4 regions of the Neptunomonas concharum genome follow, and region 1 is predicted to be linked to each of the others. Evidence: predicted binding sites of a transcription regulator. Region 1 holds the regulator's gene; each other region holds the start of a gene.
What was found. Region 1 encodes sigma-54, which starts transcription at its own class of promoters, with help from an activator protein. Its sites were predicted from a motif close to TGGCACNNNNNTTGCTNT; they were not measured.
Positions count from the first base shown of each region.

Region 2: the regulator sigma-54 is predicted to act here: its motif matches at 5,483-5,500, upstream of F0U83_RS03000 (phenol hydroxylase subunit).
Region 3: the regulator sigma-54 is predicted to act here: its motif matches at 2,385-2,402, upstream of F0U83_RS14455 (acyl CoA:acetate/3-ketoacid CoA transferase).
Region 4: the regulator sigma-54 is predicted to act here: its motif matches at 4,093-4,110, upstream of flgB (flagellar basal body rod protein FlgB).

Region 1 covers NZ_CP043869.1:2,622,350-2,630,209, forward strand. Annotated here, with positions in the region: gene F0U83_RS12385 (ABC transporter ATP-binding protein) at 1-187, opposite strand, end outside; gene F0U83_RS12390 (calcium/sodium antiporter) at 384-1,340, shown strand; gene F0U83_RS12395 (KpsF/GutQ family sugar-phosphate isomerase) at 1,358-2,332, shown strand; gene F0U83_RS12400 (KdsC family phosphatase) at 2,332-2,868, shown strand; gene lptC (LPS export ABC transporter periplasmic protein LptC) at 2,868-3,443, shown strand; gene lptA (lipopolysaccharide transport periplasmic protein LptA) at 3,430-3,951, shown strand; gene lptB (LPS export ABC transporter ATP-binding protein) at 3,954-4,682, shown strand; gene F0U83_RS12420 (RNA polymerase factor sigma-54) at 4,720-6,285, shown strand; gene hpf (ribosome hibernation promoting factor) at 6,330-6,620, shown strand; gene ptsN (PTS IIA-like nitrogen regulatory protein PtsN) at 6,641-7,096, shown strand; gene rapZ (RNase adapter RapZ) at 7,111-7,860, shown strand, end outside.
Region 2 covers NZ_CP043869.1:628,582-636,441, reverse strand. Annotated here, with positions in the region: gene F0U83_RS03035 (catechol 2,3-dioxygenase) at 1-480, opposite strand, end outside; gene F0U83_RS03030 (2Fe-2S iron-sulfur cluster-binding protein) at 496-816, opposite strand; gene F0U83_RS03025 (NADH:ubiquinone reductase (Na(+)-transporting) subunit F) at 824-1,885, opposite strand; gene F0U83_RS03020 (phenol hydroxylase subunit P4) at 1,896-2,258, opposite strand; gene F0U83_RS03015 (aromatic/alkene/methane monooxygenase hydroxylase/oxygenase subunit alpha) at 2,310-3,812, opposite strand; gene F0U83_RS03010 (MmoB/DmpM family protein) at 3,828-4,097, opposite strand; gene F0U83_RS03005 (aromatic/alkene monooxygenase hydroxylase subunit beta) at 4,109-5,092, opposite strand; gene F0U83_RS03000 (phenol hydroxylase subunit) at 5,128-5,445, opposite strand; gene F0U83_RS02995 (sigma-54-dependent Fis family transcriptional regulator) at 5,814-7,511, shown strand; tRNA gene F0U83_RS02990 (tRNA-Arg) at 7,565-7,640, shown strand; gene F0U83_RS02985 (tetratricopeptide repeat protein) at 7,644-7,860, opposite strand, start outside.
Region 3 covers NZ_CP043869.1:3,041,585-3,049,444, reverse strand. Annotated here, with positions in the region: gene F0U83_RS14465 (AEC family transporter) at 1-46, opposite strand, end outside; gene F0U83_RS14460 (SixA phosphatase family protein) at 128-637, opposite strand; gene F0U83_RS14455 (acyl CoA:acetate/3-ketoacid CoA transferase) at 716-2,347, opposite strand; gene F0U83_RS14450 (sigma-54 interaction domain-containing protein) at 2,465-3,895, opposite strand; gene F0U83_RS14445 (hypothetical protein) at 4,033-4,935, shown strand; gene F0U83_RS14440 (SMI1/KNR4 family protein) at 4,952-5,356, opposite strand; gene F0U83_RS14435 (PilT/PilU family type 4a pilus ATPase) at 5,420-6,586, opposite strand; gene F0U83_RS14430 (exopolyphosphatase) at 6,600-7,532, opposite strand; gene F0U83_RS14425 (ABC transporter ATP-binding protein) at 7,666-7,860, opposite strand, start outside.
Region 4 covers NZ_CP043869.1:648,898-656,757, reverse strand. Annotated here, with positions in the region: gene F0U83_RS03135 (flagellar basal body rod protein FlgF) at 1-350, opposite strand, end outside; gene F0U83_RS03130 (flagellar hook-basal body complex protein) at 466-2,511, opposite strand; gene F0U83_RS03125 (flagellar hook capping FlgD N-terminal domain-containing protein) at 2,527-3,204, opposite strand; gene flgC (flagellar basal body rod protein FlgC) at 3,227-3,661, opposite strand; gene flgB (flagellar basal body rod protein FlgB) at 3,664-4,065, opposite strand; gene F0U83_RS03110 (CheR family methyltransferase) at 4,213-5,061, opposite strand; gene F0U83_RS03105 (chemotaxis protein CheV) at 5,079-6,020, opposite strand; gene flgA (flagellar basal body P-ring formation chaperone FlgA) at 6,093-6,794, shown strand; gene flgM (flagellar biosynthesis anti-sigma factor FlgM) at 6,926-7,237, shown strand; gene flgN (flagellar export chaperone FlgN) at 7,244-7,738, shown strand; gene F0U83_RS03085 (DUF1329 domain-containing protein) at 7,791-7,860, opposite strand, start outside.

The sequences.
Region 1 (7,860 bases):
CTGGGCGCAGTTGCCCACCTATCAGTTTCAATAATGTCGTTTTCCCTGTGCCCGACGGCCCCATGATGGCAGTCACCCGCCCACGCGGAATTTGCATATTGATATCACGGAAAATTTTTCGGCCACTGCGGCTGAAACTGAGTCCTTGTATATCAATGATAGGGGTGTCGTGTTCATGAGTTGACATGATTTCTGGCCCATTCCCTGACTCTGAGTACAACATCACCAGTCTGTAAGACTTACCGGCTAGTGCAAGGGTTGAAATTAAGGCGCCAACTATACCATCAGGCGCTTAAAACATGAACAGATCCTGTATTTAACTTGCACCTGTTTTTGGTTCTGTTTTAATAGGCGCCTTCTTATTAACAGGTTTATTGTCTGCCATGCTATTTCCGATCCTATCTATACTTGCTGGGCTTGTCGTTTTAGTCTGGAGCGCCGATCGTTTTGTTATCGGCGCCGCAGCTACTGCCAAAAACTCCGGCATGTCGCCACTACTCATTGGCTTAACCATTGTGTCTTTTGGTACCTCAGCTCCGGAAATATTAGTCTCTCTGATGGCATCGCTAAGCGGGTCAGGCAATCTCGCCGTGGGTAATGCAGTAGGCTCTAATATCGCCAACATAGCGCTTGTTCTGGGTATTACTGCGATGATCGCTCCATTACCTGTCAAATCCGCTGTACTAAAGAAAGAGATCCCTTTGCTCGTAGGTGTCACCCTGTTAGCTGGTGCGCTGTTATACGATCTCCATCTATCTTTGACGGACGGTATAATCCTCGTTACCGCTTTGTTGTTTTGTCTCGTACTGTTCGCCAAATTTCAGCAAAGCAGCGACCCGGACGATCACTTAAATGATGAGGCCGAAGAGATCCCTGAGATGGCCACAAAAACAGCTATTTTTTGGCTCGTTCTCGGCCTTACCCTGCTTATCATAAGCTCTAGAATGCTCGTTTGGGGCGCAGTTGAAGTTGCCACTCAAATGGGTGTGTCTGAGCTAGTAATAGGATTAACAATCGTCGCGATTGGTACCAGTTTGCCTGAGCTAGCCGCCTCGGTCGCGAGTGCTTTAAAAAAGCATCACGACATTGCATTAGGCAACGTTGTAGGCTCTAACATCTTCAACTTAGCAGCCGTCATGGCGATCCCCGGTTTTGTTAACCCCATTACTATGGATGCAGTAGCTTTCAATCGAGACTATCTTGTCATGCTAGCTGTCACCATTACCCTGGTTATTTTTTGCCTGATTCAAAAGCCTGCAAGGATCAATCGTTTAGAAGGCGGGCTACTGGCTGCAGCTTATGCCGGTTATATGTTTGTGCTGTACACTATGTCGATCTGATAAAAAAGGCGAGCATCATGGATACAATCAAATCCTTTTTAGACTCTGCTATCCGCACTATTAAACTTGAAGCAGAGGCGGTTAGCGATCTACTAAATCACCTTGATGGCGACTTTGAAGCTGCATGTGACGCAATGATAAATTGCCGGGGTCGTATTATTGTTACCGGCATGGGAAAATCAGGGCATATTGGCAACAAAATAGCGGCTACACTGGCCAGTACCGGGACACCTTCATTCTTTGTTCACCCTGCTGAAGCCAGCCATGGGGATATGGGTATGTTTACGGCTGATGACGTTGTACTAGCCCTTTCAAATTCTGGAGAAACCGCAGAAATTGTCACTATTTTGCCCTTAATCAAACGGCTGGCAATTCCTTTGATTAGTATTACCGCCAATCCTAACTCCACCCTCTCTCAAGAAGCCGACGCCAACTTGCACATTGGTGTAGAAAAAGAAGCCTGTCCTCTCGGCTTAGCCCCCACATCCAGCACAACTACCCAATTAGTACTTGGCGATGCGTTAGCGATAGCACTTTTAGAAGCCAGAGGCTTTAGTGCAGAAGATTTCGCGTTTTCACACCCAGGTGGCAGCTTAGGGAGAAAGCTACTTCTCAAAGTCAAAGATATTATGCACAGCGGCGAAGATGTCCCTCGTGTATCTTCCGGCACACCTATCCACGAAAGTCTATTAGAAGTAACAGACAAGCGCTTAGGTATGACCACGGTAACGAACACACAAGGGCAACTCATTGGTATATTTACCGACGGTGACCTTCGTCGAACCTTGGATCAAGAACTCAACCTAAAAAATACAAGTATTGATCAAGTGATGACTCAACATTGTACGACCGTTTCAGGGGAACTATTAGCGGCTGAAGCGTTACAAATAATGCAATCAAAAAAGATCAATGCGCTAATCGTCTGCGACCAAGAGAACCGCCCTGTTGGGGCACTAAATATGCACGACATGCTGAAGGCAGGGGTCATTTAATGAAACGAATAGAGACGCCAGCACTTAAAGAGAAAGCCGCTAAGATTAAATTAGCAGTCTTCGATGTAGATGGCATTATGACAGATGGTAGCCTTCACTTTTTACCCGATGGTCGTGAAGTCAAGATGTTCAATACGTTAGACGGCCTAGGTCTGAAAATGTTACACCAAGCCGGCATCGAAACCGCTATCATTACAGGCAGGCGCTCACCACAAGTCGAAATTCGCGCACAAGCGCTGAATATCTCCTACTTACGTCAAGGGAGAGATGATAAGTTAGCCGCACTTGAGGAGCTATGGACGATGACCGGCCACAGCGCGCAAGACACCGCTTATATTGGCGACGACTTACCTGACCTCTCTGCTATTAAAGCGGTAGCTTTTGGGTGCACTGTGCCAAATGCACACCCCTTTGTAAGGGAACACGCTGATTGGTGCACGGAAAGAACCGGTGGATATGGCGCCGCAAGGGAATTCTGCGAAGCTATCCTTGAGGCGAAAGCCTTACTCGAAAAAGCCTACCAAGACTTTTTATAATGTTGCCTCTGAACCGTAACCAAACCCAGCTATTTCTCGCAATTGCGTTACTGGTGCCTGTGTTCATGTATTGGATTCTACAAACAGACGCAGACCAAGGCTCATCCGACATGCCACCAATAACCAGTGGTGTGGACTATTTTATGAAGGACGTCAACGTTAGAGAGTTTAGCGCCACAGGACACCTAGTACGCACGCTCAACGCTAGTGAATTAAACCACTTCCCTGAGAAGCAAGGCTCCGCTCTGACTACGCCCAAAATAGCGTTACATCGGCCAGGTGCTAGCCGCATTAACTTTCAAAGCAATAAAGGCTTTAGTTCAGACACAACTCAATCATTGCAGCTTGATGAAGCGGTAGTCGTCACGCATAATTCCACCAATGAAGCGCCGACTGAGCTAACCACGTCATCATTAACCCTGCTTCACCTTGAAGGCATAGCAAAAACAGATGCGCCTATCGAGATCCGTCAAAAAGGACACACTACTACAGCGACGGGTATGATTATCAACTACAACACAGGTGTATCTGAGCTTTTATCAGATGTGAAAGGTACTTTTTATGCAGACCAATAAACGCTCATATCATACTCTACTGAGCATTCTAGGAGCTTACTTCTTAGGATTAACCTCCTTCGCTTACGCACTCCCTTCAGATAAGCATCAGCCGATTCACATCAGTGCTGACGCAGCACAGATCAATGAAAAAACAGGCACCACAACCTACACCGGCAATGTACTCATGAAACAAGGTTCAATGGAGATCAAAGCGGCCCGTATTGATCTCTATCGTGAAAAAGACAGCGTTAGCCGCATTATTGCAAACGGTTCCCCCGCTAATTTCCGACAGCAAGCAGCTGAAGATAAGCCTATTACGGATGCCTTTGGCGAAAAGCTTGATTATTTAATCGCCAAACAGACCATTACGATCACAGGCAATGCAAAAGTCCAACAAGAAAGCGACCAGTTTACCGGTAGTAAAATTGTTTATCAGATGGACAAAGCCATCGTAAATGCCTATAGCGGCGAAGGTAAAACCGGGCAGCGCGTCCAGATGGTTATTCAACCTAAGGCTAAGCCCTAATTATGAGTAAATTGCTTCAAGCTCTGCACTTGGCCAAAGCCTATAAGAAACGCCAGGTTGTTCGCGATGTCTCCTTAGAAGTAAATAGCGGGGAAATTGTAGGGTTGCTGGGTCCAAATGGAGCTGGAAAAACAACCTGTTTTTATATGATTGTAGGCTTAATTCAAGCCAATGATGGAGCCATCCGCATTGGCGATGATGACGTAACCCGTGATCCTATGCACCTTCGTGCAAGGAAAGGGATTGGCTACCTGCCACAAGAAGCGTCTATTTTTCGAAAGCTAAGCGTCAAGGATAACCTGATGGGTATTCTAGAGATGCGAAAAGAGCTGACGCCCTCCCAAAGGGAAACGAAACTCGAAACCTTACTTGAAGAATTCCATATCTCTCATTTGCGAGAAAGCCTAGGTATGAGCTTATCCGGCGGTGAGCGCCGAAGAGTGGAAATCGCACGAGCTCTAGCTTCTGAACCCTCCTTCATTTTGTTAGATGAACCCTTTGCGGGCGTAGATCCAATCTCAGTAAATGATATCAAACAGACTATAAAGCACCTACAATCTAAAGGCATAGGCATATTAATCACAGACCATAATGTTAGAGAAACACTCGATATTTGTGAAAAAGCCTATATTGTAAGTGAAGGGGTAATTTTAGCCCAAGGCACTCCCGCAGAGATACTCGCCAACGATCAGGTGAAAGCGGCCTATTTGGGTGATACCTTCAAACTTTGAGTAGATTGATACCGCTTAGGAGTATTGTTGTAATTTTATGAAGCAGTCATTACAACTTAAAATGGGTCAGCACCTAACAATGCCCCCTCAATTGCAGCAGGCTATTCGCTTACTGCAATTATCGACGCTTGATCTCCAGCAAGAGATCCAAGAAGCGCTCGACAGCAACCCTATGCTTGAGACATCAGAAGAAGCGGATGAGCTTCATGAACAAAGCCAGCCAGAACAGGCGGATAACGCCACTCAATCAGCTGAGCCCGAAACAACCTCTTCGAAAGAGCATACTGATAGCGCTTATGAGGAACCTAGCAACAGCCAAAACGATTCACTTGATGAGTATCAAGAGACAGAAGACTCTTTTGACGATCAGTGGAATGATCGCATCCCAGAAGAGCTTGCTACGGACTCATCATGGGATGATACCTTTCAAGCATCTACCAATTCTGGCAGCACAACCCATAGGGATGAAGACTTGCCCTTTGAGTCCAATGATAGTGCAGAAGAAACCCTTCAGGACCACTTGCTCTGGCAGCTTAATCTTACGCCAATGAGCCCTACGGATCAGATGATCGCCGAGGCGATTATTGACGGTATCGATACCGAAGGCTATCTACGTATTTCATTAGATGAGCTGCTTGAGCATTTCGTCCAAGAAGAATCTGAACTTTTTCAGGATGCTGAATTGGATGAGCTTGAGGCTGTACTGCACCGCATTCAGCAATTTGATCCGCCAGGTGTTGCAGCACGCGATTTAGGTGAGTGCCTGAGCATACAGCTACAGCAATTACCTCCTGACACGCCCCTTTTGAAGCAATCAGTGATGCTTTGTCGCCAATATATACACCTGCTAGGTAGCCGAGACTATAAGCAGTTGATGCGTAAACTGAGGCTAAAAGAGCCGCAACTTCAAGCCATCATTACGCTGATTCAATCGTTAAATCCGCATCCAGGATCTTTTATATCGAACAGTAAAGCCGAGTATGTCATTCCAGATGTATATGTAGAGAAAATTCGTGGTGTATGGACTGTACGACTTAACTCGGAAGCCTCACCTAACTTACAGATAAACACCCGTTATGCAGACCTCATCAGGCGAGCAGACAACAGTGCAGACAATACCTACCTCAAGAGTCATCTGCAGGAAGCTCGCTGGTTTATCAAAAGTTTACAAAGCCGTAATGAAACTTTGTTGAAGGTTTCAAGCCAAATCATTGAAAGACAGTCTGACTTTCTAGACTTCGGCCCAGAAGCGATGAAACCCATGGTTTTACATGACATCGCGGAGGCGGTAGAGATGCATGAATCTACGATATCTCGTGTAACCACTCAAAAATATATGCATACACCTAGAGGGATTTTTGAGCTTAAGTACTTCTTCTCCAGCCACGTTAGCACAAGTGACGGAGGGGCTGCGTCATCCACAGCCATACGCGCAGTCATCAAAAAACTGATAGCCGCTGAAAATCCAACTAAACCTTTAAGTGATAATAAAATAGCCCAACTATTAGATGAAGAAGGTATACAGGTCGCACGGCGAACCATCGCCAAATACCGGGAAGCAATGGGAATTGCGCCTTCAAATGAGAGAAAGCGTCTGATTTAATGAACACACTACGACATACCTGTCGTGTCAAAAGGAGACTTAATATGCAAATCAATATCACTGGCCACCATGTAGAACTGACAGAAGCTTTATCTGAATACGTACACACTAAATTTGAAAAGCTGGAACGCCACTTTGATAACATCACAAACGTTCAAGTGACACTAAGTGTAGATAAATTACGTCAAAAAGCTGAAGCCGATATGCATATTGCAGGTGGGGAAGTATTTGCCACCAGTGAACACGAAGATATGTATGCTGCTATCGACGGTCTCACTGACAAACTCGATCGCCAGATCATCAAGCACAAAGAAAAACTGAAAAGTCACAAATAACCATTAGATTTATAGCACACATGTCCATTATATCTTTGCTATCACCCGAACGAACGCTTCAACATATTGAAGGCGGCAGTAAAAAGCGCATTCTGGAGTTTGTAAGTAACATCATTGCAGAATCAAACGGCAGTATTGTCGCAGAAGATTTATTTAGTGGATTGATAAGCAGAGAAAGGCTGGGCAGCACCGGCATTGGCGAAGGTGTGGCGATCCCACATTGCCGCCTTGCCGGTATTACCGAAGCGATCGGTGCGCTGATCCATTTATCTGAACCCATTGATTTTGATGCGATAGACAATCGCCCCGTAGACCTACTCTTCTTTTTGCTTGTTCCTGAAGAAGCCTGTGAAGAACATCTAAATATTTTAGGGAAACTCGCTGAGTCCTTTAGTCAAGAAGCGATTAGAGAACAACTAAGAAAAGCTGACTCCAATACTCATCTGTTGCAAGTGGCTTCAGAAGTTTTTAACTAAACAGCAGAGTAACAATGAAACTCATCATTATCAGTGGCCGCTCAGGTTCAGGTAAAAGTACAGCCCTTCAGGCACTGGAAGATGTCGGATATTATTGTATCGACAACTTACCTGCCATGCTGATGCCCGATTTAGTCACTCACATGCTAAATGATGATGCGCAGCTCAATAAAATTGCGGTCTGCATTGATGCACGCAACCTGTCCAGCAATCTGGAAAAGGTGCCGCAGATGTGGACATATTTTCGCCAATATCCAGAAATTTCCGTAGAGCTTGTCTACCTAGACGCCTCATACGAAACACTGCTGCAACGTTATAGTTCCACGCGGCGCAGACACCCCATGGCAGAAAGAGTCAGTAATCTTCCTGATGCGATAGAATATGAAAGGAAGTTACTAGAACCTATTACGGACCTTGCTAATATCAGGATAGATACTACCCGTTTATCTATCTATGAACTGAGAGACGCCATTAAGCTACGCGTTGCGGACCGTGCGGAGCAATCACTCTCTCTGCAATTTGAGTCGTTTGGTTTTAAACATGGCGTCCCATTGGATGCAGACATTGTATTTGATATGCGGGTTCTGCCAAACCCTTACTGGGTGACTGAATTAAGACAGTACACAGGGCTAGACCAACCTGTCCAAACATTTCTCAGTGCTGCACCTGAAGTCACCGAGATGATCCATGACATCCAACACTACATTGAAAAGTGGTTACCTCACTTTATCAAGAATAACCGTAGTTATATGACGGTCGGTATA
Region 2 (7,860 bases), 1.6 Mb from region 1:
ATCATCACCGTAAAGCAAGCAGTGATCAAAGCGTGTTGCCTTGATGCCGGTTAAGCCCCGCGGCCAAGCCTCTGGATTGGTTGGAGAAAGGCCCCATTTTCCGGTTTGCTCTTTTGTCGCATATATTTCGAAGTGATGCCCTGTTGGTGAGTCAAAGCGTACTCGACGACCGCATCCCTTTAGCTCACCCGCAGGAATGTCTTCGAGCTGGCAGCCAAACGCGATCAACTCTTCACGTAATTGGTCCACAACAGCCTCGCTGACACATTTGTAACCGGTGAAGTCCATGCCCGGTGTATCAGACTCCCTTAGGACAACCGAGAATTTGTCCACCTCTGTCCACCCTTTCAGGTAGACACGTCCTTGATCATCTCGATCCATCTCGATGAGTCCTAAAAGATCTCGGTAGTGTTTCAATGCCTCATCCATATCCAAGACCCGAATCTGGATATGACCAGGTCTCATTACGCCTTTTTTCATTGTTCCATCCTCTTCTTATTCTTCACGATAAGGGTGTGTTTCTTTCTTAAACTCAAAGTGATCCGATTCAATACACAAATCACCCATAGGTATCACGCGGCACGCTAATGCATACCCCTCCTGCATCTCTTCTTCTGACACATGGGCACGGCTCATGCGTTTCGTGCTGTAAGCTCCTTTGACTATGCGGACTTTGCACATGCCGCACCCTCCCCCTCGACAACCGATATTGATTGCTTGGCAACCAACCTTTTCCATCCCCTGAAGCAACCCTTGTCCAGGTGGGCAATGGAAGCTCTCTTTGCGGTTAACAACGAAGATTTCATAGGTTTTCATGCACACCTCAGATTCGCTTGAACAAAGCTGAGCGAGTTTGATCTTCAACGCCATCGGCCGCTGTTAGAAACCGTTCCATATGGATATCGCGTTCAAACAAGCGCCCTTGCATCAAGGTAGTAATCGCGGCATCAATCATGGGAGGGGGCCCACAGAGGTAAGCTTTATGACCCGAAAAGCGATTATCGAAGTAGCTCATCGCTGCTTCATGCACATAACCGGTAAACCCATCCCACTGATCACCCGCTTCTGGAGCATTTAACGCAGGAATATAGTGGAAATTGCTATTTTCAGCCGCTAGCGCTTCAAAGAGGTTTCGGTTATATAGCTCCGAAACGTTGCGTGCTCCTTGAAAAAGATAAATTTGTCGCTGATCCCCCTCCTCTAACAAGTCAAGAATCATTGATTGCGGGCTGGAGAGGCCGGAGCCTCCGGCAATAAAAATCGCATCCTGCTCATCGGACTTGCGTACAAAAAACTGCCCGTATGGGCCGCTAATATCTAACGTATCACCCACCACTAGTTTATTGTGTAACCAAGAGGTACCCGCTCCTTCTGGCACTAAACGCACATGCAGCTCCAGCTGTTTATTGTCGGAAGGCTTATTAGCAATCGAGAAAGCTCGCACGCCTTCAACGCCGGGAATACGAAGGTTGATATACTGGCCTGCCTGAAATTCCATCTCTTCATCCAATGAAAACCAGATTCCCTTAATGGTGGGAGACAGATCTTTTATCTCAGTAACCGTGCCTACAAAGTCCATAACGGGATAACCCGCAAAATCCGGATCGACATCGATATCAGCCTCAATCACCAAATCTGACTCAGGAATAGCGCAACACGCCAGTACTTTGCCCTCCTCCCGCTCCATATCCATCAATGCGAAAGGAGAGGCATTACCAATATCAACATCTCCCTCTACAACCTGTACCTTGCACGTTGCACAGGTCCCGTGACCGCAAGCGAAGGGTAACCAGACACCTTGGCGTAGTGCCGCGTCCAGCAAGGTCTGTCCCTCTTCGACCTCTATAATGTCACCGGTAGGTTCCACTGTGACTTCAAAGCTCATAGTCGACTCCTTAGACGCCAGCGCCGGCGAATCCTTTAAGCTCAGGGGTACAAAAGCGCAGTACGGATTTGTGACCAATGCCTTGAGCTTGCAACGACTGATTAAAATCAGGCGCAAAAGGAAGTCCATCCAACAGCCATGTTGCTTTTTTCAAATCAACTTTTGACCACTCGGGGTGCAGGCTGAATGCCTCAGGCATGACATCATTAGCCAATGCTTCAAAGGGCATCTCTGGCGGTAACGGATACGCAAAAGGCGCACAAAACATTAAGTGGTGATCCCACCCCACATAAACCACTTGGTTGCCATGGAAATTTTCCAGCCTATCTTTCATATCGCCTCTATAGTCCGGCGTAATTGCTTTAACTGGCATATTTTTTGTCCTATCACTGCGGGGCGTCGGGCGCCCCAATGGTTATTCTTATTAGGCGACACCTTTCCACGCATTCCAGCGTTTCTCATCGGGCGAGTCTTTCATGTCCATATTGTCCGCGCCCAAGTTCATGCGGTAATACTCACTGAGGATTTCCTCAACGCCTGGGCCTCCACAATTACCTTGGAAAATCTGATGTACAGGCAGCCAAGACTGGATATATTTTTCCGGCTCATCATCGAAGATGTCCTTACACCCATCTGAACAGAAGTGATACTTGTTATCTTGATAGTCAGAACTTCGATAAGCCGTTAGCGTTGGATCATCCATCTCGGTAAACAGCATAGGAATCTGGCAAGTGGTACATAGCTGCGGCAATGCTTTGGTATAGAAGCGCTCACCTTTTGCCTCCATCTCTTTAGCGAGTTCCCAGCGCGGGCGATAGTACTTATCAAACGTATCGGGGTATTTTTCACTTAACCAGTCCAACTCTTGGTCTGTTGGAATCCATGTATGGAATCCCGCCGCGTGACCGTGGGTATAGAAAGTCCACCATGCTTGGTGAGAGATATGCTCTTTCTCTTTTTCGATAATATCGGCGTACTTCGGCATACGGATGCCATAGCGGGCTAGGTCTTTAAATAAAGCACCACCGGCCTCTTCAAAGTACACTTCCCACGCCTCCTTCCAGGACATCACTTTATTAGGAAGCATGTAGTCCATCATCATCGCAACGATGGTTAATAAACGCGTTCCACGCCAGAACCACTTATCAATCCACTTTTGCACAATGGGTACATTGTCTTCATGCTGTTCAAGAAGGAACTTGATGACTTCCAACCCTAATGTCATGTGCCTAGCCTCATCTGACTGAGCAGAGAAACCGAAAGTTACGGTAGCCATATCACCATTGTGTGCAGCACCCGACATAAATGGCACAAACAATAGATTGGTCAGTACATATTCAAAACTAAATCCAATGGCCACCATGAATTCAAACGGGCCAGCGCTGCGGGCATCATTAAAGAAGGATTTAGGAACGGAGAGATACCAAACGCGATCATGCATATGCGGCCATTCCTGCAGTCCATCAAAGAACTTGTTGTAATGGCTCATTGCATGAATCTGTGTCTGAACATGACGCAGCTCATCGATAGATTGCATTTGGCAGGCTACTCGTGCCCCAACACCACCAAACTGGCGCCCCGTATGGGCAAACCCCTGAAAAGCCTGATACTCTAAAGGCGAGACACCTGTCAGGAAGATCTTCAATGCATTGATATAGCGCGGATCAGTGACATTAAGGTGGCCGTTATTTTGGGAAAAGGCATCAAAAATAGCGTAAAGCTTCTTCTCTTTTTCCGCTTGGTATTTCCAATAAGAATCCATCGTTAAGCGAAACGGATCTTCCCATTTAGACCAGTCCGTAATTTTAATGCCTTCAAACTCTTCGTAAGGAAACGCCTCTTTACGATCTTGGTAAGAAAACTCCCAATCCAAGTCGCGGGTTAAAAGACGATATTTATCTTTAAGGTTTAGTTTTTTAGCTGCCATGGGGTTACCTTTTTATTATGTGTTCCACGTCAGACTGAGCTGATCGTCATCTTCATCAACATGTCCGCCTAACGTAATGAGGTTCAGGTGTAACTCCTGTACGTCCCAATCACGTCCTAGCTTTTCCTCAACGGTTTCCCGCTTCACCACGAGATGCCCTTCATTTTCAATGCGAATCATCGCGGGCATATGGATCACGGTTGCATCAGGATTATCATCTTCGATCGCTTCAACGATGTAGCGGGACAGATCATTGTCTTGTAGTGCGATATATACTTTTGACATAGGTGAATTCCTTATTGTTCTAGCCCAGCTTTCTTCAGGCGCTTATCCAGTACACTTAAAGCCTGCTCTAGTGCCTCGTCATTTAGCATCTCCTTGGCAACGGGAGATAGTGCCTCGGCGGCCTTGCCTCGCCATTTATCAGCCCAACCGCTGATCAAAACTTTATTTGCCTCACTCGCAACCGCCGTTTTCAAAACACTGTCACTCCATCGAGTAACCTCTTTGCTCCACTCCTGCATAAACTCCGTTAACATGGCGATATCCTGACCTCCATGGGCAACCAACCACTGATCGAACTGGTTAAAAAACAGGTCATATACGAGGGTGTCGATGACAACATCCTGTGCAACAAACAGCTCGAACCAATCTTTGGTCACCAGTGTTTCTTCGCACAATGCTCTAACGCCCTGCCACACGGGGTCGCTCATCCAACACGCTTTCGCTTCACTTAGAGAATCACCGGTATTGCCATCGAGAATCAGGCCAATTCGGGAGAGATACTGAGCATTGCCTAGTCGATCCATGCCATCAAACAACAACGCTTGTGTCATTGCTGTGCCATAGCCATTAGCCGTGCCATAGAGGTTGTTTAAGTTGGCTGTATGCTCAACGTGACGCAGAGGAATCAGGTAACGAATAATTTTTTCACGCACATCTTCGCCTAACGAGGCTGCCAAATTACGCTTCTCAAAGAAGGCATAGCTGTTTTCGGCCACTTCCTGCATACGAGCACGCTGCTGAACATAAGTGCCGTAGTAAAATTGACGAGGGTCTTTAAACGCATACCAGTCTTCCATAATGACAGCCGTCCGACGGCTATCATTCAGTTCAAATTCTGGTTGCCACAAAGGCTTATAATGAAAATTCGTTTCTGACTGGACGTCGTAGGTAGCTTCCTGGTAGCGAGTCGCAGGCTTATCCCCGAAACGACGCTCAATATGGGCAAAGGTGTTTCTTACCGGCTCTAACGTTGCCGTTTTTATCTCGATAGTCATTGAACTACCCCAATAGTTTGTTTTTATTCAAGAGGTTATTGGTGATCGTGATTGCGTGACATCAAAGTGTTATAGCCATAACGCCACTTCTCCATGTCCGCATCGACCTCAGCCATCTGCGCATCGGTCATGAAAAGAACATGGTTGTTTCGACAAAAATCATCAAAGACGCGTTGTGGCATGATGAGCTCAACAAACAAGCCTGGGTCACCAATGGCGAAGTCAAATTCCACAAACCGAGCCCCTTCGGGACTGCGAATTCGGACGAACTTTTTAAACTCAGGCATACCATCTGAGCTTTTGGTATGTAGCGGGACAATCTGGCCCTTTTTATTCTGTTGAGAAGGCGACATATTGCTGACCTGTTTTTGTTTTTATAGTGACCAAGGTTTAGCAATGGGTGTGCCAGCGAAAGAAAACGGTCAGGCAGCTATAGAATTAAGTATTTAAAAACATAAACTTAGATAAGAATAAAAATAAAAAATCAAACTAAACCCAGCAAAGTATTCTGATAAGTCACCCCCAACTTTCTTGATGATATGGTGAAAAAATACAGATCAATTCACGATTTGATGATCTAGTCTTGCGAGAGCATTCACCAAATATATACTTTCGTCTTACCCTTAGCTTAGGCTACTTCCATTCCTGTCCAGAATGGTTCATTAATAAAAAAAGGGTGCCCTAAGGGGTTTTCAAAATCAGCGCCGGTATAAAAAAAACAATGGCTAATCCACATGATTTGAAGTTTCCAGCTTTTGGAGATCTGCTGTCTAAGATTCGTTTTGAAAGTGATCAAGGAAAAATATGGCTCGATGAGCAACGTATGATTCTTGTTCATTCCAGCGTGATGGGTTTGCTCAGAAAGGAGCTAGTTGAAACTTTCGGCATTGAGCGTACCAAGGGTTTTTTAATGCGATTCGGCTATCACACAGGCTGGAAAGATGCTGAACTTGCTCACAAGCTAAGACCGAATATATCAACAGATGAAGCCTTTTTTGTTGGCCCCCAGCTGCATGGCATCAAAGGGATGGTGAATGTTAAGCCCATTGACCTCAATTTTGACGTAAATAAAGGCACGTTCTACGGAGAATTCAGCTGGTTCGACTCTTATGAGGCAGAAGACCATGTGCAAAATTTCGGTCTTTCAGAGGACCCAATTTGCTGGACATTGATCGGATATGCTAGCGGATACACCACTTATTACATGGGTAAAACTATCGTATTTAAGGAGGTCGAATGCGCAGGCTGTGGTGAACCTAATTGTCGTATTATCGGAAAACCAGCAGAAGAGTGGGAAGACCATGCTGAACTAGAACGCTTCATGCTCCCAGACCCCATTGCCGATGAACTTTTCTCTTTGCAATCTCAACTACAAACACTAAGAGAAAACTACCGTGATAGCAGCGCAGAGGAGGATCTTCCGTTTAATTCCGTTGGCCGCTCGGGAGGATTTAAAAATGTTTGCCAACTCATACGTAAAGCCTCCAGCAGCAAAATCACCGTCTTGTTGCAAGGCGAAACAGGTGTAGGAAAAGAGGTTATTGCACGGGATCTTCATTTAAACTCAGATCGCGCAGATAAACCATTTGTTGCGGTTAACTGCGCGTGTATCTCTCCAGATCTAATTGAAGCGGAACTATTTGGTGTAGAGAAAGGCGCATTTACCGGTGCAACTCAATCCCGAGAGGGACGCTTTGAGCGTGCTCATGGCGGCACTATCTTCCTAGATGAAGTCGTTGAACTCTCGCCAAGAGCTCAGGCATCCTTACTTCGTGTACTGCAAGAGAGCGAGTTAGAGCGCGTAGGCGATACCCGCACACGAAAAATCGATGTTAGAGTGGTTGCAGCAACTAATGAAGACCTTGAAGAAGCCGTACAACAAGGGAAGTTTCGGGCAGACCTTTTCTATCGGCTTAATGTGTATCCAGTGTATATTCCACCATTAAGGGAAAGAACCGAAGATATCCCCCTGCTCATTAACCACTTTCTGGAGAAGTATCACACGCTCTACAACAAACGGACTATCGGGGTATCAGATATGGCGATGCAAGCCCTGATGAATTACAAGTGGCCTGGTAATATCCGTGAGTTAGAGAACATGATTGAACGCGGCATTATCCTTACCGATAATAACCACCAGATTGAGCTTTCAAGCTTTTTCCCCTCCCTTAAAGAGCCTAGTCACCCATTAAATGTTATTAATAACCAAGGTCAACTGGCACATATAAACACCTCGGAACCAGATAATGAAGATTGGCTGGAGCAACTGCTCGGCGAGGACTTTTCACTCGAAGCGTTAGAACAAAAAATTCTCCTGCGTGCCATGGAAAAAGCAAATGGCAATGTTGCTCATGCGGCGCGTAGGTTAGGATTAACTCGCCCTCAACTAGCTTATCGCCTTAAAAAGCGAGAGGAGTGAAATTGAAGCTTTCCAGAGCAATAGAAAATACGTAAAATATTGATTATTAAGACCTCCCTGTAGTTCAACCGGATAGAACGAGGCCCTCCTAAGGCTTAAATCGGGGTTCGAGTCCCTGCGGGGAGGCCATTTTTAGCGTAGCAACGGGCCAAAGCTCCCATCGGGTAAGACCTCTGGGGACATACCCGACAACTTTTCAAGTAACAAGTATTTTTGTTTTTCCGCTTCGGACAAATTCATTCTAGTGGTCAGTCTGAGATAACGCTCAACCATCTTGATACGCTCCTCTCTTCTGGCTGACTGCGAGCGCGTGGACTCCAAAAAAAGCTGAGCCAGATTCAGTAGCGCT
Region 3 (7,860 bases), 420 kb from region 1:
CAACGATATTAGCGGTGAAGGCGAGCGTGTCTAAATACAGATCCAATGAGGCATCCCCTAAGGGTAAAGAGCAGCATAGTAATCCTGCTTTTCCGATGTGTCACGCAACAGAGTGTTGTTGTATCGGTTACGGTGCACCCAGATAGGGAAGATGCAGTTTGGGGTAATCCAGCCAATTTAAAGTGCCGCAACCGGCTGCTAGTTCCGACCAGCAGGTGATGCTGAGGTGGATATGCATCACAGCGCAGGTAGGAAATTTTTCAAAGCGCTCTCCTGTGATGTATTCCCCTAGCTGCTGTAAGCCAGGGTTGTGGCCAAACATCATAATATAATGGTATTGGTCTGATTGTTGTTGCAGCACGTTTAATAATGTTTCTTTACAGGACTCATAAAGCTCTGGAATCTCTGCTAAGGGAGGCTGGTTTTCTAAATGAGCACAGGTATATTGTGCGGTGGTAAGAGCGCGGTTTGCTGCACTAGTCAGACAAAGGTCGGGCTGAAGCCCTGCTGTAACTAAACGCTCTACCATAAGTGGTAAATCTCGCTTGCCTCGTTTGTTCAGTGGGCGTAGAAAGTCATCGAGCTCTGGATCCTTCCAGCTGGATTTTGCATGCCGAATCAATGTTAAGGTGCGCATGAGTGACTCCCACTAATGGAATAGGATTGCACGATAGCACGATTATGGCGCCATCCCTACCTGCTTGTTAGCTAATCCTTAGGCTGCGAACTCATCTTGAGGGGATGGGTGATCCAGCATGCGTTTCCAAATTTGTCGCATATGGCGCATGGGCATACTGCCAACATGTTGAAGATTCATGGGGCCTTCATTGAATAGTCGAGGATCCATCACCAGATAGTCATCCTCAACGATAGGGGTAAAATCCATCAGGTTAAGGATATCCCTTTGCAGATCTATGCCTGGGGCAATCTCAACCAACTTGAGACCTGCGGGTGTTAATCGGAATATCGCTCGTTCTGTTATAAACATCACATTCTGCTGCTTTTCTAAAGCGTATTGGCCGTTAAATGTAATCTGCTCAACTGCTTTTAAAAACTTACGAATCGGCCCGTTTTGCTTGATGTGCAGCTGGTGGTCTTTAACCTCTAGCGCTTGTTCTCCAGAGGTGAAGGTACCTAAAAAATAGAGGTCTTTTGTGTTTTGTGTAATGTTGATAAACCCTCCGCACCCTGCGAGCCTTGGGCCAAAACGACTGACGTTAATATGGCCGTTAGGGCAGGTTTCAGCTAAGCCTAAAAAGGCTTGATCTAGGCCGCCTCCATCGTAAAAATCAAATTGAGCAGGTTGGTCGATAATAGCGTCGGCATTTGCAACTGCGCCAAAACTCAGCCCGCTGGCAGGCTCACCTCCAATACCGCCGGGTTCCACTGTCAGTGTAAACTCGTCCAGTCGTCCTTCTTCGGCTGCGACTTGCGCAATCATCTCGGGCATGCCAATACCCAAATTTACAACGGAGCCTTTACGTAGCTCCATTAGGGCACGGCGTCCGATAATCTTACGGGCGCACAACGGTGTTTGAGTGAGACTTCTACCGGTGCGAATTTCACCGCAATAGGCAGGGTTGTACTGCTCAGAGAAGGTCTGTGGATGATCTTCGGCTTCTGAAAGCACGATATGATCCACTAAAATGCCTGGGATTTTTACACGATCAGGGGAGAGTTGGTGACGATCAGTAATGCGCTCTACTTGTACAAAAACTTTTCCTCCCGAATTCTTAACCGCTTGCGCAATGGCGAGAGCCTCTAGTGGCAGAGCTTCTTTCTCCATCGTGATATTGCCATGTTGGTCGGCGGTTGTTCCTCGTAGTAAGGCAACATCAATGGGGAAGGCTTTGTAAAACAGATAAGGCTTTCCGGCTAACTCCAGTCGTTCAACAATCTCTTCCTGGGTTATCGTATTTACCTTGCCCCCGGATTGAAGAGGGTCAACAAAGGTGTTCAGTCCCACATGGGTGAGTGTGCCCGGCTTACCTGCGGCAATATCACGAAATAGGTGGCAGATAACCCCTTGAGGAAGATTATAGGCTTCGATTTTGTTATCCAGTGCCAGTTTGCCCAACGTTGGGGCGAGCCCCCAATGTCCGCCGATAACACGTTTAACCATACCTTCATGTCCAAAGTGGTTTAGGCCACGTGTTTTGCCATCCCCCTGTCCTGCTGCATATACCAGCTTGAGTTGGGCTGGGTGGCCTGAGGTCAGAAAGCGCTGCTCGATAGCTTTGGCTAACGTTTCTGCAAACCCAATCCCAATAAAGCCAGCTGTCGCTAGGGTTGCGTTATTAGGTATCAGCGCTGCGGCGTGCTCTGCTGAAAGAATGCGCTCTGACATGAATATCACCTACATTAATTTTTATAGTATTCATTGTTGAGCAAAAGCTAGGCCATATTGTTTTTTTAATATAAAACAAAGGGTTAATTATTTTTTGATTATTTAAGTGTATGGTTTTCAATACATCTTTGTATGGTTATTGTCTGCTGAGATGATCTCCTGACACTTTTTCAAGCGCTCATATAAGGTCGCTCGAGATATGCCTAATAATTTGGCTGCTTTGCTTTTATTACCGCCTGTCTTCTCAAGTGCCATTGCGATGCTATGCCGGTCCGCATCCCGGCGGGCGTTGATGAGTTCGGTTGGGGCGTTTGGAAGGGGGATAATTGAGGGCAGATCGTCATAGGCGCCTAAATCTCCCGGCTCAATGGCGCTGCCTTCGGCCATAACACAAGCTCTTTCCAGGCGGTTGTGCAGCTCTCTGACATTACCTGGCCATGGGTAGTTTATCAGCCAGTTGGAAGCTGTTTCTGAAAGCTCTGGTGCCGGAATTTGAGCCTGTTGCTGAATAATATTGAGAATATGGGAGCATAATAGAGGGATGTCTTCGTTGCGCTCTCGTAGTGGCGCAAGTTTGATAGGTAGGACATTGAGTCGATAGTAGAGATCTGCCCTGAACTTGCCATCATCCACCAGCGTTTTTAAGTCTTGAGAGGTGGCTGCAATCACTCGGACATCGACTTGCTCAAGGCGATTGGAGCCTAATGCCTCGACTTCTCGCTCTTGCAGCACCCGTAATAGCTTAGCTTGCATAGAGAGGGGCATCTCTGCGATTTCATCAAGAAAGAGGGTACCGCCACTGGCCAGCTGCACTTTGCCTTTTCGGCCACATTTGTCGAGGCCTGTATAAGCGCCGGGTGCGGCGCCGAAGAGTTCAGCCTCTACTAACGATTCCGGTAGTGCTGCCATGTTGATGCCAACAAAAGGCCCGCCACTGCGAGGTGATGCTTGATGAATCCCTTGGGCTAACAACTCCTTTCCAGTTCCGGTTTCGCCTAGTAGAAGAACCGTAGTGTCCAGTTGTGCCGCGCGCCGTGCTTGTCTCTTGAGCTGTTGAATAATGTCTGATTGCCCAACAATATCATCTAAACCATAGCGGGAGGGGCGAATCAGTTTTTGTTGCTCCAGTTGGCGTTTTAAACGTGCGAATTTATCAAACAGCGGGCCTAGACTCTCTAAGTCGGTATAAAAAATGAAACCGATAGCACCGATCACTTTGCCGTTAGGGTCTTTTAATGGCATGCGGGTTACCACGCACCAGCGCCCATGGATCTGCATTAAATCGACAAATGTGGGTTTGCCGCTTTTGACAACACGGGGAATTTGGGTGGTCGGTAGTACTTTGTCGATAGGGGTACCAATAAGATCTTGGTCTTTGGGAATATTGATCAGTTCTCGGTATTGTGGGCTGATCCAGATGATACGACAGTTGGCATCTACAGCGATTGCACCTTCACACAATCCTGAGAGTAGCTCAAACGGATGTTGATCAATCGGTTGTCCGCTTAGAAGGTCTTCTAAACTGACGGATTGTCCAAACGCATTCATTTTTCGGCATCCTTTGCTTTTTGTATTTATTTTTTGGATCAGTACTCTATAGTTTTGTACTCAGATATGATGCAGAACGCAAGGGGCTACCTTGTTTGTCTGCTTTCTTTGTGACGAAAATTCAGGAAATGGATTTTATGAGTGATAGCGATAAAGTTTCAACCACCGCACTTTCAAAAATCATGGGGGTGACGGGTAAAGAACTGTTTAGTCGGTTTGAACAAGCAGGTTGGATTATCAGGCATCAGGATGCTTGGGAGCTTACAGACGCTGGTCGAAAGCAAGGAGGAGAGGCGAAAAAAAGTGATAAGTTTGGCCTGTATATTGTCTGGCCTAAAACGTTACGTATGCCTGATGATATGCCCGCTGTTGTGGTCAGTAGTGATCAAACGAGGGTGACAGCCAGCCAAATTGGTAAAGAAGTTGAACTTTCTGCGCGTCAGATTAATGCTCTTTTGTCTGAGCTTGGGTGGATTAATCGACACCTTAAAGGGTGGCAAGTAACCCCTCAGGGGCAAGCACTAGGAGGTGTGCAGAAAGAGAGTCATCGCACCGGTATTCCCTATGCTTTATGGCCACAAACGCTGTTAAGTAACCGTGCATTTGAACTCTCATTAAAAGCACTAAAGGGAGACCTAGGGCAAGCCTTGGGTCTAAATGAGGCCACAGATAATGAAACGTTGTCTTTTCGGCAAAAGTTTCCTGCGAACTTTCGGACCGCTGATGGTCATCAGGTTCGCTCTAAAGCTGAAATGTTAATCGATAACTGGCTCTACATGGCGGAAATCGTTCATGCTTACGAGCGAAAGTTGCCGGTCGAAGAGGATGTCTACTGTGATTTTTATATCCCGGGTGGAAAGGTGTACCTTGAGTATTGGGGGTATGAAAATGATCCGAAATACCTCAAACGTAAGCATGAGAAGTTACAGATATATGCCAAATACGGATTAAACCTTATTGAGCTGAAAGAGTCTGACGTGCAAAACCTTGATGACATTTTGCCACGAATGTTATTAAAGTTTGGGGTTGAGACCTATTAGCAAGTGAAGGAGAGCGTTAGCTCTCCATCCATACATCGGTGATCCACTCCCAAAGGGTTTCCCACTGATCTTCTGTGATATCGTCTTCGGCTGACCAAAAGCCAACACTACCCTCCTGGGAAATGAAATAGTAGCCCTCGTTGGCTTCACAGATGGGTATCAGTTCTCTGGGAAGCCCCAACGACCACGCTGTTGCCGTTACTTCGGGAAGGTGGGTGTGGGCATGGGGGTCGGACGCTGTTACCGGAGAGAGCGAGCCAACAACGACATCACTACCGTATAGCAGGTACTCCTTCAGGTCTGCCGGTATGGAGATAAGGATCTCCTCCTCGAGCTCAACGAGCAAGTCGTCGTCGGGCAGTTCCATGGAGCCAAAACGATCCTGATTTTTTTCTCTAAGCTCTGCAATAATATCATTCATCTATTAAGTCCGATGTGGATGGCTTTGGCGTGAATGTACCTTAAGCGTGAAGGGCTGCATAGTTTAGAAGACCGTTTGTCCTTTGTGTTCATCTTCCTCCTCATCTTTTTTCTTTGCTTCTTTCTTATCTTCTTCTAGGCTGAAACTCATCCCCCCGCTGCTTGCATTACCATCGGCGCGTAGTTTTAGTTTTAAGCGAACATTATTAGGGGAGTCTGCGTTTTTGATCGCTTCCTCTTCGCTGATGGTACCGGCAATGGCTAGTTTGAAAAGCGCTGAATCGAAGGTTTGCATACCTAGCGCCTCGGATTTTTCCATTATCTCTTTGATACCATCAATATCGCCTTTAAGGATTAGTTCTTTGATGGTAGAGGTGCCAAGTAAAATCTCGATAGCGGCTGCACGTTTACCATCCACGGTTCTGACTAATCGCTGTGAAATAATCGCCTGAACATTGAGAGAAAGGTCGGTGAGTAGCTGATTGCGCTTCTCGTCAGGGAAAAAGTTGATAATGCGGTCAAAGGCTTGATTTGCGTTGTTCGCATGAAGCGTTGAAATAGCTAAGTGGCCGGTTTCAGCAAAGGAGAGGCAGTGTTCCATGGTTTCTTTATCACGGACCTCTCCAATCAGAATAACATCAGGGGCTTGTCGCAATGTATTAACCAAGGCGTTGTGAAAACTGCGGGTGTCTACCCCCACCTCTCGCTGGTTTACAATCGATTTCTTGTGGTGGTGGACGAACTCAATAGGGTCTTCGATCGTGATGATGTGACCACCGCTGTTACTATTGCGATGATCAATGAGCGCAGCCAGTGACGTAGATTTACCTGAGCCTGTGCCACCAACGAATAGCACCAGTCCTCGTTTTGCCATGATCACTTCTTTCAGTACATCCGGAAGCCCCAAGTCCGCCATCCGCGGAATATCTGTTTTGATATTACGCGCTACCATCGACACATCATTGCGCTGTTTGAAAATATTAAGCCGGAAGCGGCCAACCTTATCAATAGAGATTGCAAGGTTCATCTCCAACTCATGCTGGAACGTATTGCGTTGTTCCTCATCCATTACCGACATAGCGATCTTTTCTATATCACCTGCCTGATAGGGTACTTTGCTGAGAGGTTTTAATACCCCCTGAAATTTGGCGCACGGCGGTGCGCCTGTTGAAAGATAAAGGTCAGATCCGTCCTTGGCAGCCAACAGGCGCAGGCAATCGTAAAAGTCCATGTTGGGTGCTCTCTTAGCCGTCTTTATTGATTTGTGTGATCAGCGCTTGAAGGGTTTCTTCTGCTTTATCGTTATCCACCTGGCAGGTGCCTGCCGCTTGGTGACCGCCGCCGCCATAGGCCAGCATCAATTCGCCGACATTGGTTTGGGCGCTCCGGTCGAAGATGGATTTACCGGTAGCAAACACCGTGTTCTGTTGCTTTAAACCCCAGAGGACATGGATAGAGATATTACATTGAGGAAAGAGCGCGTAAATAACAAAGCGGTTACCAGCATAGATAGTTTCTTCGTTGCGCAGATCCAAAACCACCAGATTTTCATGAACGGTGGCACAACGCTGTATTTGATCTTTAAATTTGGCTTCATGTTCGAAATACAGCTCAACACGTTCTTTTACATCGGGCAGCTCAAAGATTTGCTCAATACTGTGGTTTTTACAATAGTCGATCAGATCCATCATCAGGTTGTAGTTGGAGATACGGAACTCCCTGAATCGGCCTAAGCCTGTGCGAGCATCCATCAAGAAGTTTAATAGTTCCCACTTTTTAGGATTTAGAACCTCTTCTTGGTTGTATTGTGCGGAGTCGCCTTTGTCGACGGCTTCCATCATCTCATCCCAACTGGCGGGGAAAACGCTATGGCCGCCATAGTGCTTCCAGACAACACGTGCGGCAGACGGGGCTTCTGGGTCAATAATGTGATTGTTACGGGTACCCGTGTTACGTAGTGTTTCAGATAAATGATGATCAAATACCAAATTGGCGGTAGCTACGTAAGGCAGGTTGGTGGTGATATCTTGCGGTGTTATCTCGATGCTTCCATCCTGCATATCTTTGGGATGTACAAACTTGATATCGTTGATCAGATTCAGGTGTTTGAGTAGAACGGCGCAGACTAGGCCATCAAAGTCGCTACGGGTGACAAGGCGGAATTGTTGTTGAGACATTTCGAAATTTCCTGATTCATCTTTCCAGATCTTAGTAAAGATCAGTATAGACAAAGATTTTTTATCTGCAGGAGATTCTTCCTTAAACAAAAAAACCACCCTCGGGTGGTTTTAGAAAAAGGCAAATCTTTGCTTAGCCGCCGAGGTAGGCTTTACGCACATCCTCATTCACAAGCAGAGCAGCGCCTGTATCGCTGAGGGTGACACGGCCGTTTTCCATGACATAACCTCGGTCTGCAATACGTAGAGCCTGGTTCGCATTCTGCTCGACAAGGAAGATCGTCACGCCGTCATCACGAAGCTTTTCGATAATATCGAAAATTTGTTG
Region 4 (7,860 bases), 1.6 Mb from region 1:
CTGCCTGTAACCAACTGATTAGCGGCATTGATCTGCAGCTCCCCCGCACGGGTATAGGCTTCATTACCATCAGCACCTATCACCGCCAACCATCCACCATCTTCTACGGCAATATCCAAAGATCTGCCGGTTTCTATAAAAGTACCTGTCGTGGTATCCGTCGCTGGGCGCTCAGTCATCGCATAAACGCGCGAAGGCAGCCCCTCTCCAAACACTTGCATAGCACGGGCTTGAGCCAAGTCAGTCTTAAACCCAGTCGTATTCGAGTTCGCCAAATTATTTGCATGGGCCTGTTGAGCCAGCATATTCTCGCGGGCCCCACTCATGGCGACAAAAACAACTTTATCCATACCGTTTACCTGACTCTCTTGATTTGCCGTTTTATTAATACCTCAAGCTATTGCAATCCATATGCCAAAAAAAAGAGCCGCTAAAGCGGCTCTCTTTCCTAGAACAAATTAACCATTAAATCTGAAGAATTGACTGAGTCACTGTGTTCAATGTTTCCAGTGTTTTAGAGTTCGCCTGGAAGTTCCTCTGCGCTTCGATCAACTTGACTAGCTCGGCAGATAGATCCACATTAGATTGCTCCAGCGCGGCCGAACGCAGCAAGCCATTTAGACCTGTGCCCGGCGGGTTGAGGATAGCGTTACCTGACGTCAGCGTAGCTGTCCACTCCGTATCACCACTAGGCTGCAAACCTGATTGGTTTTCGAAAGTTGCCATCGCGACAATTCCTAGAGCTTGGTTTTCACCGTTGCTAAAGGAAGCCATCATCTCACCATTTGCGCCGAAAGATACCCCAATCAAATCACCTTTAGTATAGCCATCCTGTACTGAGGATTTGATGATAGAAGCAGAAGCAAATTGTGTAGACCCGGCAATATCCAACTTAATCTCTTTATTCGGATCAGCTGGGTCAGCGCCCTGGATAGTCAGTGTTGGGACAGCAGATCCTGCACGTACTTCCTGACCATTAATACCCGATAACAAACCATTAGTGGAGTCAAACTTAATAATCACGGGACCAGGTTCCGTGCTGGTACCAAACCCAGGATCCTGTACCTTACCGATATCTAACGCTTCTTCACCGTTAAGGTAAGCGTACATACGATACACACCGTTGTAGGAATTATCCCCTTCAACGCGGAAATCTGTATTCTGGAAGCCCTGCGCATCCACATTAGCACCATCAAACAGCTGGTTGCCGGTGTCATCTTTAACTAACAGCGTTGATGGACCTAAATTATCTGGATCAACTTCAGGTTTGTATTCAATGCGCAAAGCACCATTCGCACCCTGAGTCGCATCAAAGCTGATGGACTTAATTAGGGGGTTAGCCTCTATGATTTCTGACTCTCGATCACGGATAGCCAGTGCCATCTGTTCGGGGGACCATACATTTTGTCCTGTCGTAAAGGTCACCGGCACACCGGATACTTCAACGGTGAACTGGGTCTGGGCAGGGTAGGTTGTTGAGGCAAACTCAAAGAAGTGTTTCTCGTTACTATCTACAAACCCTTCAGGCTGGATCGTTGCCGGTGTCAAGGCAACTGGAGTGGCCGCTTGGTCAGTAACGGATAGCTCACCATAACCTAATGAGTCAGCCGCGCGTAATACCCTTAGCGTTCCTGCCGGTGCGTTTGCCGCATCTGGATAGAACTCAACTGCGAAAATACGCGGATCCGCTTGTTGTAGCTCAGCAAGCTTCGCTCCGGATAAACGCCAAATCTCTTGTGAACCGCTTCCAGCCGTTGTCGTCACGACTTCAAAAGGTGCCGCTACGGTAGCCGGGGCAGCATCATCCACATTAACATCAATTCCGGAAATACGGATTGCAGCACCATCGGTGGTATCGTATTGCTGAAACTCTTGCTCTGGTCGCTGCTCTACAAAATTATACTTGATGGTATGTTCATTACCTAAGCTATCAAACGAACGGATCGTTGTACTGTAGGTGAAAGATGAGGGTTCATTTTTATCATAGACAGGGAGTAGCGTTGTAGCATCGTCTCTGGAGTCGATATTAAAAGATAGACCCATGCTTTCAGTCGCTTTAGGCGGGCTCTCTTTTTGTGTAACCGCCAAGTCGCCTATAGGCAAACGGTTACCTTCACCATCTAAACCATATCCCTGCAAATACTTGCCGCTCTTGGATACGATAAAACCGTCTTTATTCAGTTCGAATGCACCTGCACGCGTGTAAGTAACGCCGCCTTGACCATCATCTAACTGAAAGAAACCGGACCCGTTGATCGCCAAATCCAGATTGTTATTAGTAAATTCAATCGTCCCAGCACTGAAATCCTGAGCGATATCAGATACCGTGACGCCCGAGCCTGCCGTGTTACTGGAACCGGCACCAACTACTGCCGTAGCATAGATATCACCAAATTCCGTACGGGATGATTTGAAACCGACTGTACTTGAGTTTGCAATATTGTTACCCGCCACATCAAGCATAGTTGACGACGCTTTTAAACCGGTAACTGCAGTATTAAAACCTGCCATAACTATATCCTCTCGTTAGCCTATCTGCTTGATGTCGTTGATATTTACAGCACCAACATCTGTATTAACTTTCATTCCAATGCCATTTTGCCCCAAAGACACGCTGTTCACGGTATGCCCTATGTAACTTTCAACGGCTTGGTATTTACCTTCAGCATCCGTTCCTTCAACCAAAACTCTATACTTCCCTGAAGGCAATCCCTCTCTCGACCAGCTAAAATTATGATCTCCTGCCGCTTGCGCCCCTAAAGACCAACCATCCACAACCGCACCGGTAGCATCCTGAATCGTGACACGCACGTCGCTAACACTGGCAGGCAATGAGAAAAGTCCTTCCACTTGCCCGCCTTCAGAAAGCATGGCCTGATCTGTTTTCACAAAGGCTTTTTGCCCAACCATTGAGGATGCCTGCAATGCAGCCTGGCTTGTCATCAAAGCATTACTCATATCAGTAACTGATTTATTGAGCGTATTAATACTCTCAACCGTGCTCATACTGGATATTTGCTGCATGAAATCGGTAGTATCTGCTGGACTGGTGGGGTCCTGATTTTGCAGCTGTGCAATCATCAACTTCATGAACATCTGGCTGTCCGACTCCGCCTGTGTAGGCTGATTAGATGCCGATCTGTTTTGCTGATTTATCTGCTCATAAACAGACGTTGCACTGTTAACACCGTTGATATCCGCCATAATGCGACCTCAACTTATTTATTTACTGACCCAGCGTCAGCACACGCTGCGCCATCTGTTTTGCGGTATTCATAATCTCTGCATTAATCTGAAAAGATCGTGAAGCCGTGATCATATCTGCCATCTCTTCCACAACATTTACATTGGGATAATGGACATACCCCCTATCGTCAGCCATAGGATGAGAAGGGTTATATTCGGTTCTTAGCGGTGCATCACTTTCAACGATGCCTGCCACATTAACTCCCTGCCCTGGTACCAGACCTGCGTCTACATCGGTAATTTGCTCAAGGGTAGGTGCTTTTAGCTCAAATACCGGTTTACGCGCACGATAGGTTTCATCCACGCTCGAACTGATGCTCTCGGCATTTGCTAAATTACTCGCCGTTGTATTAAGACGAATGGTCTGCGCGCTCATGGCAGAACCCGCAATATGAAAGACATTAGCCAACGACATAATTATTCACCCTTAATAGCTCTTGTGAGGCCTTTAAACTTTCGATTTAGAAAATCAAAAGAGGCCTGATAACCCAGCGCATTTTCAGTGTATCGAGCCATCTCTTCCTGAACTTCGACAGTATTACCATCGACCGCCGGTTGAGAAGGAACCCTGTACATTAGATCTGCAGCGAAGTCAGGATGAATGACCGAGGTATTATGCGCCTCATCCGTAACTGCCATTTTCAATGGCTTTTGCACCGCACTGACGCCCTGAAGTACACTTTTAAAATCGATATCACGCGCCTGATAATGAGGTGTATCAGAATTGGCAATATTATTTGCTAACACCTCAGCACGTCTTTCGCGAAGCGCCAATGCGTCATCATGTATTCCCAAAGCTCTATCAAATGAAATTGTCATAACATTCCTCACTATCTTGTCAAAGATAGAGCAAACACTATGCCACTTAATGAGAAATGCAGTAGGTAAGAGGGGTACAGCCGTAGCGTATGCAATACCCCATTAAAAAAGCGGCAACTGAGTGCCGCTTTTTTGCCGGTCGGGGTTTTAGATAGCCTGATATATAATGCCCGGACGGCAATGGATCATTTTATATTTATCTGACAGTCCCGACAAAGACTCAGAAGCACCTAACAAAAGATATCCACCTGGCACCAGCTGCTTGTGCATTTTTCTAAGTATTTCCAGCTTCAATTCCGATGAAAAATAGATAAGTACATTTCGGCAGAAAATGATATCGAACTGACCTAGTGAGGTGTACTGGCCTAAGAGGTTAATACTCTGAAACCGAACTCTAGATTTGATTGTTGGGCTCACTGTCCAACTACCATCAGGATTTGAACGAAAGTGCTTTTGAAGGCGCTCTTTATCCAAACCTCTCCCCAATGCAAGCATTTCATATTGCGCAGCACGCGCCTGTTGTAATGCGCTTGCAGATATATCAGTAGCAATAATCTCTTCACCAGACAAGAAACTACCCGGGTTAGATTTTTTAAACTCATCAATCACCATACTCATCGAGTAAGGCTCTTGACCCGTAGAGCACGCAGCAGACCATATTCTCAACTTTTGCCGCTGTTTCTTATCTTTAACCTCAGGAAGCAGTTTATTTTTGAGGATTTCATAGGGATGCGAATCCCTAAACCACAAAGTCTCATTTGTGGTCATAGCGTCAATAACGCGGTCTTTAAGTGCATTCCCCCCAGGGCGCTCCAACAGTTTCACAAGATCAGCAAGGCTTGCCAGTGCATGCTCTTGCATGATCTTCCCTAACCGACTTTGTACTAGATACTGTTTGTGATCAGCCAGTAATATACCGCAGCTTTTCTCGAGAAATAGGCTAAAAAGGCGAAACTCGTCTGGCGTTATCTTAAAAACACTGCTTCGTTCATTCATAAACAAAAACCCATCGGCTAGCGTGTTCGCTCAAGTTTTTGAATCCGCTCGATAACTACTCCGGCAAGGTCATCTGGATTGAACTTCGCTAAAAATCCATCAGCCCCGACTTTTTTCACCATTGATACATTGAACCCACCACTTAAGGATGAGTGAAGAACAATATGCATCTTATCCATACGAGGATCTTCACGCACCATCGCTGCCAAGGTATAGCCATCCATTTCAGGCATTTCGATATCAGAGATCATCATTAAGAACATCTCTGTCACATCGATCCCCTTATCCGCAAAGCCAGCCAACATATCCCAAGCTATCTTACCGTTGTTGCATGTCGTGACTTTGACACCCAGATCTTCGAGACTGCGCTGCATCTGATTACGAGCAACACTGGAGTCATCAACACAAAGGACGTGATATTCGCGAGCTTTAGTTTTCACGTCTGACGTTGCTACTTCTTCACTCACCTTCGTGCTCATTGGATACAGATCAGCAAGAATTTGTTCTACATCCAGTATTTCAATCAACCTGCTTTCGTACTCAAACACCGCTGTCAGGTAGTTTTCCACCCCAATTTCAGCCGGTGGCGCCATGATTTGATCCCAGTGAGTATTCAAAATCCGATCGACCTTTCGCACCAAGAACGCCAAAGTTCGCTTGTTATACTCGGCAACGATCAAAAAGCAACGCTGCTGTTCGTCTTTTGGCACAGCCGTTCTGCCAATCGCCTCAGACAAATCCAGTACAGGAATGGTTTCACCCCTGATATGCGCCATACCCTTGATGGAGGTGGTCTGCCTTGGAACCTCCGTGAGCCTAGGGCACTGAAGCACTTCCCTCACTTTAAAAACATTTATCCCGTATATCTGATCTGTCTCCAAACCAAATAACAGAAGTTCTAATCGGTTCTGCCCCACCATCTGTGTGCGCAGGTTTACAGTATCTAGAATACCTGACATGATCTACACCAATGCAATGTCACTAATAAAGTCAGCGGCACCACGACAACTATCCTGTGTTCAGGAGCCCCCGTGAGTTTTTTTAGAGTAACGTTTTTAATCGGCTACATTACCCTTTTTTTTAGCTTTTTTGTTCAAAACGCTTTGGCTGCTAAGGACCTTCAAGGCTATATCACTTCACGCCTCACGGAACATTTCACAGCAAAAATACCCAACGCTGATATTACTATAGTCATAAACTCGATAAATGATCAGGTAAATTTAAGAAAATGTTCAAATTTTGACTTTTCTCTCCCAACAGAGCTACCTAAAGGAGGCAGAATATCCCTACGAGTCACCTGTACGTCACCCGATTATTGGGCTACCTATGCAGTAGGCAAAATCAATGCCTATGCCCCCATTGCCGTTGCAGCAAAAGCCATTAGCAAAGGCTCTGTTGTTCGTGCAAACGATATCCGGTTCGTTCGCCAAAATCTCAGTCTGCTATCCCAAGGCTTTTATACACAACCAGAAGAGATCATAGGCCTATCGGCCAGACGTCACATAGCAAATAACGCACCAATCACTCCTCAAATGATGTTACCAGCTGATTTGATCAATAAAGGCGAATCCATCATTATCGAAGCTAAAAAAGGAGCGCTTGTCGTACGTACTCAAGGACTTGCTTTAGAAAATGGGTATCAAGGCCAGCAGATTCGTGTTTTAAATGAGCGCTCTCAAAAAGAGATCCGTGCGAGGGTTGTTCGCCGAGGTGTCGTATCAGCCTCTGAGTAGCTATTTTGCTAAGGGCTGCTATACTTAGAGCTTGATAAGTATAGATTTTAATTATTTACAAATTTTTTCCTAAAGTTTTCCGTATCCAAGCCGCTAGCTAGGTATAGACGTTAATTTTGAGGGTAGAAAAAATGGTTATTGATCTTAACAGCTCTTCGTCGCATCAAGCGCTGAGTGCTCGTGAGAAGGTCAGCACCCAAAGAAGTAATGGGGGAGCTGCACCTGTTACTAACGCCCCAGCGAAGCAAGCGCCAAAAGATACTGTAGAGCTTAGCGATACAGCCAAGGCGTTGAAGGCGGCTGATGCAACAATTGCTAATACACCCGATATAAACAGTGACCGCGTAGCACAAATAAAAGCGGCTATTGAAGACGGTAGCTATAGTGTTAACTCCGGACGTGTTGCGGAAAAGATATTGAGCTTTGAATCCTTACTTGGCTGATCAGTAATGACTGATACTAAATCTACTCTCGCACATATCAATGCCCTCACATCAGAGGGCATTGCTCTTTTAGACAACCTTTATCAATTATTAGAAAAGGAATTGCTGGCACTTAAGGCCCGAGATATTGATCTTATCATCGAGCTAAACCAGCAGAAACAGAGTGTATTAGTCGCCTTCGATCAGAACAATCGCTCACGAGCCGAAACACTCCTAAACGCACAAGCCAGTGTTGATAAAGCAGGTATCGAATTCTTATTAGAGCAATCTGATGACCTACGCTTTAACCAACTGTTCCGCGAGAACTGGAACAGTTTAGAGATTACCCTCCAAAAAACCATGAACGCAAATCAGCGTAATGAGCAAGTGCTTACCAGAAGCCGACAATCCCTCGAGCAATTTATAAATGCCTTACGAGGCCAAAAACCTGCGAACACACTCTATAACGCAAAAGGCACCAAAGGTGACTATTCGGGACAAAGTCGAATCGGCAAGGCCTAAATAGAAAAAGCCGCATGAGATGCGGCTTAAGGCTTAAACCATACTAATCTAATCAACGACCACTTGAACGCATGTTCTGCACGCTAAACTTGCTTGGCGGGCTCAGCTCTGGATCAACTTGA